One region of the Exiguobacterium sp. N4-1P genome, then DNA from elsewhere that is predicted to be linked to it. Evidence: riboswitches for the same ligand, from Rfam matches in the RefSeq annotation. Region 1 holds a riboswitch; each other region holds the start of a gene.
What was found. A riboswitch is a leader RNA that binds a small molecule or an ion and turns the genes downstream of it on or off. The one in region 1 is predicted to bind S-adenosylmethionine.
Positions count from the first base shown of each region.

Region 1 (3,208 bases):
TTGTTCGGTTGGTTCGGTTTACCGGAACTTGAGCTTTCGCTCGGACAAGTCACTGGATTGCTTGTGATGCTAGCCGGTATTTTTGTGTTGAAACGATATCAAGTCGTAGAAATCGAATCTTCGGATGAGTTGTCGGAAAAGGTATCGTAATGGTTGAATGGGGCGTGTGAAGATGCTAAAGCGAAGAGATGGAAAACGTGAGAATTGGAAGCGAATCACCGAGAGAGCGTACGCACAGTCATTAATCGAGACAGAAGAGTTTGAAGGGCATGTAACATTATTGCATGCCCTTCAAGTATCGCATCCCTTGAACGTTCATTATGAAAAGGGACATGTCTGTATTTTGGATGATGGTTACATGTGGCTGCAACAGTTCCCGTCAAATGCACACCATGCTGTTACAACGATGTTCGATGCGAGTGGAAATATTGTGCAGTGGTATATCGATATTTGTTTGCAGAATGGTTTTACTAATGGAAGTCCGTGGTGGGAGGACTTATTTTTAGACATCGTTCTGCTACCGTCTGGTGATATGTACATAATGGATACTGATGAACTGGAAGATGCTTTATCTCAAGGTGTCATTGATAAAAAACAGTATGAGTTAGCATGGGGGGAAGTTGAAACCCTCAAAGCCAAAATTAGTACGGGCGATTTTGAATTGATCAAGTTAGCGCGTCACCATAAGGATACATTAATGAATGTGATGAATAACTAGAGTCGACAGAAATCAAAACCTTTTAGGCTACCTTATCAAAAAGACAATTGAAAACTTTTGACTACATAAACATGCAGACAAAGGAACGTGGGGGGGAAGCTTCTTCCTTTTTCGTTGCTTTCCTCGGGCGAGGCGCAAGCCGTTGCTCCTTGATCCTCACGGACAACGAGCAGGGTCTTGCCAGCCTCTTGGCAGCGCGTGTTCACGCGCTTTTTCCCGTAGGAGTCAACGAAAAACGAAGCTTTCAGGGTGTACCGCAGAGAAAATCATAGAGTAGTGTTAGAGCACAGTCTGTCTCGAATCGCTTTGAAGACGAGATGAGACAGGGAAACGCGAACGGATTGCCTCTTGTTATAGCATAGTCACTCTTCATAAGAGTTTGTCTACATGCTGAAAGCCCGCACGAAGCGGGCTTTTTTAGTTTAGACAGATACTTCTTCTTTCCAAGCCACATCGATGAATTCATCGCGACCGGATGCTTTCCGGTCTTTTTTGTAGTGTTCCGGATTCTTTTTGTGGAAGTTTTGATGATAGTCTTCTGCTGGATAGAAGGCTTGTGCCGCTTCGATTCGTGTGACGATCGGCTGCTTAAAGCGATTGCTCGCAGCAAGCGCGTCACGTGAAGCAATCGCAGCAAGGCGCTGTTCTTCCGTATGATAAAAGATGGCAGGTGCGTATTGTGTCCCACGGTCCTGGAACTGTCCGCCGGCGTCAGTCGGATCCGTTTGCGGCCAGTAAAGTTCGAGTAACCGCTCGTATGAGAATAACGCTGGATCAAATGTAATCTCGACGACCTCCGAATGACCGGTCGTGCCTGTTTTTATTTGTTCGTATGTCGGATTTTCGATTTGTCCTCCTGTATAACCGGAAACAATTCCGTGAATACCGGGCAGTTCTTCGAATGGTGTCACCATGCACCAGAAACAGCCTCCTGCGAATGTTGCTTTTTCCATCTATATCTCGTCCTTTCCGCTGGCGGTAGTCGCCCTATAATCATTCGTGCTCTGACAGCGAGAAAACGAAAACGACTCCTTTGCTTGGTTGCAAAAGGAGTCGTCGCTTTTTATCAACCAAAGCTTGCGCTTTGCTGGTCGTAGCACCTTGCCACTGAAGGCAGGTTGCTGGGACGTCATCGATCCAGATCTCTCAGTCCACTCTTGATAAGTGTTATATGAAGTTGATTAAATTCGTTATCATTGATGTGATAATAGCATCTCTAAAACGACAAAGTCAATCCTTAAGATTCTAAAGCATGAAGGACGGTTGCACCTAAGGCTTTTGCGCCGATAAGCAATGCCTGTTCATCGATTTCATATTTCGGGTGATGTTGCGGATAAATCGTACTCCCATCCGTTTTGGCGGACCCCGTAAAGAAGTAGCTTCCTGGGATACGCTCTAAATAATAGGCGAAATCATCGGCTGCCATCATCGGTTTGAGTTCTTTGACAGATGCCTCACCTAAGAAAGCCGTCGCTTCTTTAACGAGATTTGTTTCTACCGGATGATTCCAAAGGGAAGGATAACCCGTCGTAAAGTCGATGGAATAGCTCGCACCGATTCCGGCACACGTCGTCCGGGCAACCAAATCGACCTGCTGTCGTAACTGGTGACGCAGCGCTTCGTCAAATGTTCGAATTTCTCCGACAATCCGTGCCTCACCAGTAACGATGTTCGGAGCCGTTCCGGCGTGGAATGAACCGATTGCGATGATGGCAGGTGAAAACGGATCAACGCGCCGACTGACGAGGTGTTGGAGATTACAGACGAGTTGTGCCCCGGCGACGAGTGCATCTTGTGTTTTATGAGGGGCTTGCGCATGACCACCCTGTCCGTGGACGACGATTTCGAATTCATCGATGGCGCACAGCGTATGTCCTGCGTGATAGCCGATTGTTCCGACAGGTAAGTCATTTTCGAGATGCGTACCGAAAATTGCATCGACCCCGTCAAGACAGCCGTCTTCAATCATTTGAATGGCACCACCCGGGAAGACTTCTTCCCCGTGTTGATGAATGAATACGATTGTTCCGTGAAGGTCTTCTTGCAGTGCTGTAAAGGCCGAGGCAAGACCGAGTGCAATCGCCGTATGTCCGTCATGTCCACACGCATGCATGACACCCGGATGAATCGAACGGAAGGCGAGATCCGTTTCCTCCTGCAGTGGCAGGGCATCGAAATCGGCCCGAATGGCGATGGTCTTTCCAGGATGTTTTCCTTTGAGGGTCGCGACGATCCCGCTACCACCGACGTTCCTGCGGTAAGGGAGACCAAGCTCATCATAAAATGAGGCGATGGCGTTTGGTGTCCGCACTTCTTGAAAAGAGAGTTCCGGGTGACGGTGCAGATCACGACGTCTTTCAATGATTTGTTGTTCGAGTTGATCGAGTTGAGTGAAGAGTTGCTGTTGCATCATAATCATCCTTTCAGGTTTTTGAGGTATGACTTTCTATAAAACGGGTACAGATAGGAGTAATGAATGATGAGGAGGAA
Region 1 covers NZ_CP022236.1:374,082-377,289, forward strand. The annotation lists gene A0126_RS02000 (DMT family transporter) at 1-150, shown strand, start outside; gene A0126_RS02005 (ribonuclease FAU-1 family protein) at 173-718, shown strand; gene msrA (peptide-methionine (S)-S-oxide reductase MsrA) at 1,141-1,671, opposite strand; SAM riboswitch class I at 1,779-1,885, opposite strand; gene A0126_RS02015 (M20 metallopeptidase family protein) at 1,956-3,128, opposite strand.

Region 2 (3,208 bases), 980 kb from region 1:
GCGAAGTCCAACGTCGTTCGAATGAAGACGTTTTGGAAAAAGAGTCCGCGGTCGGTGATGAATAATAAAATCCCGAGTGGAATTCCGATGATGATGGCGAAGGCGAGTGAAATGCCGACCATGAAGGCCGTCTCTCCGAGTGCTTTCGTTAAGTCAGGGAGTATGGTCGTAAACCGGTCAAGCGACATCTTGAATCACCTCGATTGCGTGCAACTGTCCCTCGAGCCAGGTTAAGGCACGATTCACGTGCAGTGTCGGTCCCGTCAAACTGACGATTAAGACGCCAAACGCGACGTCCTGAATGTAGTCGACCTTCCCATGCAGGATGCTGACTGCGATATCGAATTGTTTGATGGCTTCAGATAAGGTACTCTCACTTGTTTTTTCACCCGTGAACTGAAGTCGAATGACTTTGCCGGGTGTCGTCCGTAAAATCCGTTCCGGCAACTCGATTTGGAGTGCCGTATCGACGTAATGTTTTGTGACCGGATGTTCGGCTTGACTAAATATGGCGTAAGTCGAAGCGACTTCGACGACTTCACCGTGCGCCATGACGGCGACGCGGTGACAAATTTGTTTGACGACGTCGATTTCGTGGGTGATGAGGATGATCGTCAAACCGAGCCGGGCGTTCAAATCTTTCAGTAAATCGAGAATCTGGAGCGTCGTCACCGGATCGAGCGCTGAGGTCGCTTCGTCACAGAGTAAGATGTTTGGATTGTTGGCGAGCGCTCGTGCGATGCCGACGCGTTGTTTTTGTCCACCACTGAGTTGGCTCGGATAGTTCGTCTCGAATCCTTCGAGTCCGACGAGTGCCGTTAATTCTTGAATCCGTTTCGGGAACTCACGTCGTTTGACACCGGCAGCCTTTAAGGCGAACGCGATATTGTCGGCAACGGTGCGGGACTGAATCAGTTGAAAGTGTTGAAAGATCATACCGACCCGGAGACGGAGTTTGCGGAGAGACGTTTTGGAGACACGTGATAGATTGGCTCCGTCTACTATGACCGTACCGCTCGTCGGTGTCTCGAGTCCGTTAATCAACCGTAAGAGTGTACTTTTTCCGGCGCCGGATTCACCGATGATGCCGAAGATTTCCCCTTGTTCAATCGTTAAGTTGACATCGTTTAATGCAAAAATCGGTGTACGGTCACGGACAAATTGTTTTGTGATGTGTGCGAACTCAATCATGATGTTTCCCTCCCGATACAAAAAAATCGCTTTTTTCCAGTTAGAGAGCAACCAGAAAAAAGCGACGAAGTGTAGAATTTCGTAACTTATCTCTCAGAACAAAAGAAGTTCTGTAGGATGTGGCACCGTTCCATTACTGGTGGTTGCCGGACGTCGTTGGGCCTAATCCCTCGGTCGCTCTCGATAAGTAGCTATGCTGTTGGGATTTACTTTAACGGAAATGATTCCCATCTGTCAAACGTTTTTTCAGAATTATTCGGCAACGGCGGTTTGGAAGAGCTGAAGGGTCCCGATTCGCTTGACAGCCTCGACGAGTCGGTCGACATCGGCAATCAGACTGATCCGGACGTAACCTTCACCGTATGTACCAAAGAAATGACCCGGTGTCACGGCGACATGCGCTTCGTCGAGCAGGTGATCGGTGAAGCTTTGGGACGTGAAGCCGGACGGAACAGGGAGCCAGACGAAGAACGAACCGCCGGGAACCGGTCCGTCCCAGCCGATTTCGTTTAATGCACCGAACAACGCATCGCGTCGCGTCTCATACAAGGCGCTCAGTTCACGGACACATGTCTGATCGCTTGAAAGTGCGACCGTCGCTGCATGCTGGATCGGTGTGAAGGCACTGACGTAAAGGTGTTCCTGGTATGTTTCGATGCTCGCGATGACGGACGGATTACCGATTGCAAAGGCAATCCGGAAGCCGGACATGTTGAACCGTTTAGAGAGTGAAAACAACTCAATCCCGACATGCTTAGCGCCTTCCGTCTGGAGGAAACTCCGCGTCGGACCATCGAAACTGATCCCGCCGTACGCTAAGTCATGGACGACGCAAATGTCATGTGCATCAGCGAACGCGACCGTTTGTTCAAAAGCCGCTGCCGTCGCTGTCGCACCGGTCGGATTACTCGGATAGTTGAGGAACAACATCCGGGCTCGTTCGACGTCAAGCGAATCGAGGAGATCATAGTCAGGCAAAAAGCTATTTTCAGCGAGAAGCGGAAGCGTGATCGGATACGCACCGGCAAGTGCTGCGCCTGATAAGTAATCCGGGTAACCTGGATCCGGGACGATGACCCCTTCACCGGGATTGACGATCGTCTGCGGAAGGGCGACGATGCCGGCCTTGCTTCCGAGTAAAATCGCGACTTCTGTCGCCGGATCAACCGACACGCCAAATTCTGATTCATAAAAATTAGCGACGGCCTGTTTTAAGAAATCATGTCCGCGAAACGGCGGGTATTGGAGATTACTTGCATCATCGATGGCTTGTTTTAAAGCATCGAGAATATGTACGGGTGTCGTTTGGTCCGGTGTTCCTTGACCTAGCGTGATGACGTCGTGTCCTGCGGCTTTGACGGAACCGATCCGTTGGGCAAGTTCTGCGAAGACGGGATCGGGCAAGCGATCGATGGCGATCGATGGGGCGAAATGTTTCATCTCTGTTCCTCCTTCAGGTATTGTCGTCAAGAATAGCGAATTTTCAGTCAAAATGAAAGAGGTTTTTTAAAATTCCTTAAAAATTAGAAGAACATTCCAATTTCAGACGATGTTCTTGATACACTAGACAAGTAATCGATTGACTACTAGACGGGAGATGGAAAAGATGAATCGGACCTGGTGGAAAGAAGCCGTCGTTTATCAAGTGTACTGGCGGAGTTTTAACGACTCGAATGGAGACGGGATGGGGGACTTGCGGGGCGTGATTGAAAAGCTCGACTACATCGCCTCACTGGGGGTGGATGTCATTTGGCTTAACCCCTGTTATACATCACCTGATATCGACAACGGTTACGACATCGCTGACTATTACGGCATCATGGAGAAAGCCGGCACGATGGCAGATTTGGACCAGCTGATTGAATCGGCGCATGCGCGCGGCTTAAAAATCATTCTCGATCTTGTCGTCAATCACACAAGTAATCAACATCACTGGTTTGAGGAGTCGCGCCGTGATCAAACGAATGATAAGTCAGATTGGTACATTTGGCATGACGGGGAAAAAGGAACACCACCA
Region 2 covers NZ_CP022236.1:2,431,141-2,434,348, reverse strand. The annotation lists gene A0126_RS12495 (methionine ABC transporter permease) at 1-188, opposite strand, end outside; gene A0126_RS12490 (methionine ABC transporter ATP-binding protein) at 178-1,191, opposite strand; SAM riboswitch class I at 1,275-1,381, opposite strand; gene A0126_RS12485 (aminotransferase class I/II-fold pyridoxal phosphate-dependent enzyme) at 1,444-2,631, opposite strand; gene A0126_RS12480 (alpha-glucosidase) at 2,798-3,208, shown strand, end outside.
Region 2: linked by a shared signal. The riboswitch ahead of A0126_RS12490 (methionine ABC transporter ATP-binding protein) and the one ahead of msrA (peptide-methionine (S)-S-oxide reductase MsrA) in region 1 are both predicted to bind S-adenosylmethionine.

Region 3 (3,208 bases), 580 kb from region 1:
CCCGTCTGCATCCTTGATGAACTCAATCCCGGCGACCGCGATTTTATTTTCTTGCAGGAACGCTTCATACTGGGCGATGATCGGGTCATCGAACCCGTCGACAATTTGGAATTTCATCGGTGTCTCTGCCGCCTCTTCTCCGACCGGGCAGAACAAATCATCGATGACACAAGCATCCGCGGGGCAGAGCTCGAATCCTTCCGACGTATCGACACGGACCGCATAGACGAACTTACCACCGACGAATTCACAACGCGTAATGTAGGGTTCAGGTGCTTGAATGTACTCTTGAATCAACGTGATGCCGTCGACCGGCTCATCGAATGTCGGTCCGTCAAGATACGTCTCGAGTGCTTCAATCGAGTGGAACAATTGAACGCCGAGTCCTTTACCGGCACGATTGTGTTTCGTGATGAACGACGATACTCCGATGTTTTGAGCGGCTTGGACGATTTGATCACGTCCGACGGCTGCCGTCGTTTTCGGAACACGGATACCTGCTTTTCGTAAGGCGGTGTATTGGTTGACCTTACTGACCTCGAGTCGTAACGCACGAGTTCCGTTGAAAACGGTCCGGTCATGTTCTTCGAGCCAAGCGAGGACCCCTTCCGTCAATTCTGGTGCATAGCGGTGCCCGCGCGTATGGGACGAGGCACTCATCCGGCTGTAAAAAACGCCTTCCGGTGGTGTTTCATCGAGTGGGACGACCCCTTCGTTGAGGTGCCACTGTTCATACGGTAAGTTGAGTTCCTCGAGTCGCTTGATTAAATGATCCGTCCATTCCTGATTTTCGTGTAAGATATGAATTTTCGTCATTTTAGTTGACCTACCTTTCGTTTCGCTTCGACGCGTGGCATGACCTCGCGGGCAAAGCGTTCCATTTCTTCGAGTTGCGGAGAAAATTGAAGCAAGAGCAATGTCACGCCGACTGCTTCAAATTCAAGAATCCGTTCTGCGATTTGATCCGGCGTCCCAATCAAGTTCGGACGCAGTCCCCGGTTTGAGACCGAATAGTCATTTCGTTTGACCTGTTGTTCGAGTTGCGATTTACTGACGAAGTCGTCATATCCGGCATATCCGGCACCGTCTTCCTTGACGTTCGTAATCCGGCGCCATTCTTCGAGCGCCGCTTCTTCCGTCTCGCGACAGATGATATAGGCCGCCAGTCCGAAACTCGCAAGCGGCTGTTTCCCGGTCACCGCGCGGCGGGTTTTCATATCCGTAATTTTCGTCGCGACTTCATCGACCGTTCCTCCATGCATGACATAGGCATCACAGTGATTGACGATCGTCTGTTTCCCCGTCTCACTCTCACCACCAGCGTAGAGCTTGATTTCGGGACGCTGAACGGGTTTCGGGTGAAGCTCTGCCCGTTCCAGCTGATAGTAGTCCCCATCAAAACTATAGGGTGATGCGTCCGCCCATAATCCTTTCATGACCGTCACGAATTCTTCCGTCCGGGCATATCGTTCGTCATGGGCTGTAAATATCCCATTGTACTGACGGGCTTCTTCCTCCCACCAGGCCGAGACGACGTTGAGCGTGAAGCGTCCATTACTCAGCTGATCGATGTTCGCCGCCATCTTTGCTGTCGTCGCCGGATTATGAAAACCGGGCCGGACGGCTGTCATGATTTCCAACCGTTCCGTTGTCGCCGCGATGGCCGCTGCCGTCGTCCACGCCTCAAGACTCGGTTCGGCTATTCCTTTAATGTCGTTTAAGTTCAATTCTGCAATCAATGTCGTAGAAAAGCCAATCCGTTCTGCCGTCTGTGCGACTTGTTTCGCATAATCGAATGTCGCTGGCATTTGTTCATCCTCGACGTTTCGTAACCAACCTCCGAAGATTGGTAACCAAAATCCGTATTCCATCCCCTGTGCCCCCTTTTTGCATAAAAAAATCGCTCTTTTCGTTTAGAAAAGAGCGACGAATGTCTACTGTCGGCTCTTATCTTCAAAGGAATAAATTCCTCTTGGAAGTAGCACCTTCCGCTCATGCGGGGTTGCTGAAGTGTCGTCGGGCCAGTCCCTCGACTTCTCGTGATAAGAATAATTGAAATTAGCGTACATCTTTTAGCAGAGTAAAGCAACCTTTAAACCTTCTTTTCCTATCGGAATTAAAAAACATTTGGAAAATCACTCTGTTTCTTGATACTTCTTTGTCTAGAAGCTAAAAACAGGAATTGCACATCGGTTTAAGATGGCAATCCCTGCTTTGTATGGTGCTGTTCAAAATCAATTCATTCTGGTGATACGAACGGTGAGTCATTGTGATTTGCATCCATCATGGCTGTCCGGTGACCAGTCGTCGAAACTTCTTCCCCACGCACGCGATCGTAGAACTTCGCGATTGTGACGCTGAAGTACGGGCCAATCCAGAGGAAACCGATTCCGATCGTAACAATTCCGAGCAAGAACCAACCGATGAACGAAAGGACGAGGAAAAACGCCTCTTTTTTGTGTCCATCCATCATTTGGCGTGAACGCGTAATGGCATCAAGGATGCCAATCGATGGTTCGTCCCGAATGATGTAATACGTCAACATGTAAGAGAATGACTTAATGATTCCTGGAATGATGAAAAGTAAGAACCATAGCCCTAAGAAAAAGGTTTGGACGATTGACACTCCAATGGCTTTCAAGAACATTTTGTACGGCTCAAACAAATCGGCGACTTTCGTCTGCTCGTCTCGGGCGACAGATAGGGCGAGCCATGACCATCCCATTGCAACCGGTAAGGTCAACACCGTCAAGAGCATACCAATCAAGTCGATAAATTGGAAATCCTCTTCGGGTGAGGACGCAAATCCGTTCGGAACGCCTTGAATGATTAAGAACAACAACATCATTAATGCCATGAAGCCCCATCGTCCCTGCAACGACTCGCGCGCTGCTAATTTTAATTGTTTTGACATCGAAAGATCCTCCTCAAAAATAAGTGCTACCTTTCTTTACGGTTTATTTTTGAGGAGGTTTCACTTTTTAACGCTCGTCTTTTAGTAAACGTTGGACCATTGCTTTTTCAAGTTGTTGCTGGCACGCCGTATACAAAGAGCGTCGTCCATCGAGTCGTTCAATCGCAAACGGAATATCGTGCTTTTTTGCTTGCACGAGAACATGTGCCGCTGCTGCGTGAGAAACCCGACTTTTGACGACGACGATCGCGTCCGTCTTTTTCGCGAGACAGGCGATTTTTTTCGCGGCTTGGG
Region 3 covers NZ_CP022236.1:2,831,193-2,834,400, forward strand. The annotation lists gene A0126_RS14485 (ATP-grasp domain-containing protein) at 1-816, opposite strand, end outside; gene A0126_RS14490 (LLM class flavin-dependent oxidoreductase) at 813-1,871, opposite strand; SAM riboswitch class I at 1,945-2,049, opposite strand; gene A0126_RS14495 (DUF975 family protein) at 2,240-2,914, opposite strand; gene A0126_RS14500 (DUF2325 domain-containing protein) at 2,982-3,208, opposite strand, start outside.
Region 3: linked by a shared signal. The riboswitch ahead of A0126_RS14490 (LLM class flavin-dependent oxidoreductase) and the one ahead of msrA (peptide-methionine (S)-S-oxide reductase MsrA) in region 1 are both predicted to bind S-adenosylmethionine.

Region 4 (3,208 bases), 800 kb from region 1:
CGTGTCGCTTCCGACGAGAATCGCGTCGTGTATCCCGCGTAACTGCCGTCCGTCAGCACGTGCCGCTTCCGAAGTGATAAAGCGTTGTTCACCCGTCGCAATCGTCCCGTTCATCGTTTGGGCGACTTTCACTGTGACATGCGGACGTTTTCGTTCAATCGCCGTCCAAAATGGTTCATACAGTGCCACTGCCTCGTCTTTTAGTAGACCGACTTCGACGTCAATCCCCGCCTGACGGAGACGTGTGATACCGCTTCCTGCGACGAGCGCGTGGCGGTCCTCTGTCGCGATAAAAACACGATTGATTCCTGCTTCGAGGATTGCTTCCGTACACGGCGGTGTTTTGCCGTGATGATTGCACGGTTCGAGTGTCACGTAGAGATCGGCTCCGCGTGCTGCTTCACCTGCCATGAGGAGCGCTTCGACTTCGGCATGGGGTCCTCCCGCATAACGGTGGGCCCCAAAACCAACAATCCGCCCCTGTTTGACGATGACGCAGCCGACACTCGGATTCGGGCTCGTTTGACCGTTTAACATGTGTGCTAGTTGCATCGCATAACTCATGAATGTTTCCATTTTTTCCGCTCCTTTCAATAAAAAAGACGCCTCCTGTAAAAGGGGCGTCGTGATTGAAGGATTGACGAAATAAGCGTCTCGCGTTTCTGTTTTTACACATACAGAAACAGACCTTTCCCTGAAAACATTTTTTCAGAAAATGGCAGCAAGCGCATTGTTTCGTCCTTCTCCCATCCGGACTTTACCGTCGGCCCTGGAGTCTCACCAAGTCAGCCACAGTGCGTACACTGCAGGTCGCGGGCTCATCGATTTATCAATCGCATCACCGCCGGTTGGGATTTTCACCCTACCCCGAAGAACTGGTTATTGAGTTATACAGCTCAAGACTAGCACAGGTCATTCTAAAATACAAAATGAATTGTATTTCATTCTCTTTTTTTAGGAAAACATCAAAAAAAGGACCCTTCTCTTAAAAGAAAAGGATCCTTCCATCTGCACTAAGGCAGAATCCGCTCCGCTCATCTTTCAGACAAACGTCTGACGGAATTGGCACAGTACGACGTAAGAAGTCTGTTGCCGAGGTTTCGTAGGGCCAGTCCCTCCACCTCTCTCGATAAGTGCTACGGTATGAAGTTCATATGTGTGATGTTTCAAGTCGTTCTTATGTCGTGAATCTAATGCTTACACTACGGGGATTCCTTTCTCAAGTCAACCATATTTTCAAAATTAAACCAAATTACCCAGTTTATCAATTTCGACTTCTTTTTGACGTCTTGACAACGTATTTCAATCAATGCTATTCTCTTCACAATGATTATTCCGACAATTCCTATACGATATATCAAGAGTGGGCGAGAGATCTGGCTCTACGAACCCACGGCAACCTGCAACATGCAAGGTGCTCCGACCAGCAAAGCCGATGCTTTGGATGATACTTACGAGAATCTCGTAGTGCGCCTAAAGCACTACGAGTTTTTTAATAGAAGGAGGAACCCTTTATGAATTCATCATCACCCGTCCTGTTTGGCGCAGAAGCTTTTTTGATTGAACGAGGTCCAATCGGTATTTTACTGTCTCACGGTTTTAACGCAACCCCTCAAAGCGTCCGTACTGTCGGAGAGCAGTTTGCCGCCCAAGGGTTTACCGTGTATGCCCCGCGTCTCGACGGACACGGGACGAGCATCCGTGATTTCGAAGCGTCGACTGCTGAAGATTGGAAACAAAGCCTCCGCCAAGGGTTCGACGTCTTAACCAATCATTGTTCGTCCATTTTCATCGCCGGACAATCGATGGGTGCGACACTTGCCCTTGCACTCGTCGCGGAAGGATTACCTGCTGACGGATTGATTACGATCAATGCAGCGTTAGCGATTCCTGCCTATGAAGCATTATCTTTTGAAGACTGTCCACGCTACTTAAAAGAAAGTACCCCAGACATTAAACGTGAAGCGTTTGAAATCATCTATGACCAGGTCCCTGTCGTCTGCGCATCGGAACTTTTGACCTTGATTGACCAGACACGTCCACTCTTACCAGCCATCGAGATTCCAACACTTATTTTATATTCTGCCGAAGACCATGTCGTCCCGCCTGAAAGTTCGGATTACCTTTATCAAGTCATCGGTTCGACGGACAAACGGAGCTATTGCCTGCTTGACTCCTATCATGTCGCGACCCTCGATTATGATCAAGAAACGATTGTCCGCGAGGCAACACACTTTGTACACCAATATAGTCGTTTGACCCACACCGGTTGATGTCTTTCCTGCGCGAAAGCAAGGGATGAAGACTGTTTCGATGCGTGTTTCAAGCATCGACTAAGCCGTCCAAAACAATATGAATGCGCAAAAAAATGGCCGATGCTCCCTTGAAACGATGGGAGTATCGGCCATTTGATTGATGTTGTCCTGACTGATGAATCAGTCCTTCGTTTACTTCATCAGTTCTGTTGCTGTTTCTTCCATTGTTGCAGGGCTTGCGATTTCCCCGGCACTTCATGGCAGTGGCGGCAACGCGGCTCATACGACTCTGACGCGCCGACTAAAATGATTGGATCATTGTAGTTGGCAGGTCGACCGTCGATTAAACGTTGCGTCCGCGATGCCGGGTCACCGCACGACAGGCAGATCGCCTGCAGTTTCGTGACGAACTCTGCCCGTGCGAGAAGTTCCGGCATCTTACCGAATGGTTCCGCCCGGAAGTCTTGATCGAGTCCGGCACAGATGACACGTTTTCCGTCCTGCGCGAGGGCCTCGATGACATCGACGATTTCATCATCAAAGAACTGAACTTCGTCAATCGCGACCACTTGTGTCTCTTGTGCGACTGCCGCGTACACGTCACGGCTCGTCGCCATCGGTACCGCGATGACAGAGTTGCCGACGTGCGAAACGACATGTTCTTCATGATAACGGTCGTCAATTGCCGGTTTAAACACTTGGACCGGCAACTTCCCGTACTGAGCCCGGCGAACGCGTCGAATCAGTTCTTCCGACTTACCAGAGAACATACTTCCGCAAATCACTTCAATCCAACCATACTGATTTATTACATGCATCATTGCAGACACCGTCCTCTAAAATTAGTCACTTTAACGAGTATAGCCCGAATCGAATATAAGGAAAAGAGTTGACTTCTCGAAATCAAAAATCCATCCGTTCATTCCCATGATTCCCCACCTTGTCGTTTTAAC
Region 4 covers NZ_CP022236.1:2,603,986-2,607,193, forward strand. The annotation lists gene ribD (bifunctional diaminohydroxyphosphoribosylaminopyrimidine deaminase/5-amino-6-(5-phosphoribosylamino)uracil reductase RibD) at 1-576, opposite strand, end outside; FMN riboswitch at 735-879, opposite strand; SAM riboswitch class I at 1,032-1,136, opposite strand; SAM riboswitch class I at 1,352-1,454, shown strand; gene A0126_RS13255 (alpha/beta hydrolase) at 1,515-2,273, shown strand; gene A0126_RS13260 (thymidine kinase) at 2,456-3,073, opposite strand.
Region 4: linked by a shared signal. The riboswitch ahead of A0126_RS13255 (alpha/beta hydrolase) and the one ahead of msrA (peptide-methionine (S)-S-oxide reductase MsrA) in region 1 are both predicted to bind S-adenosylmethionine.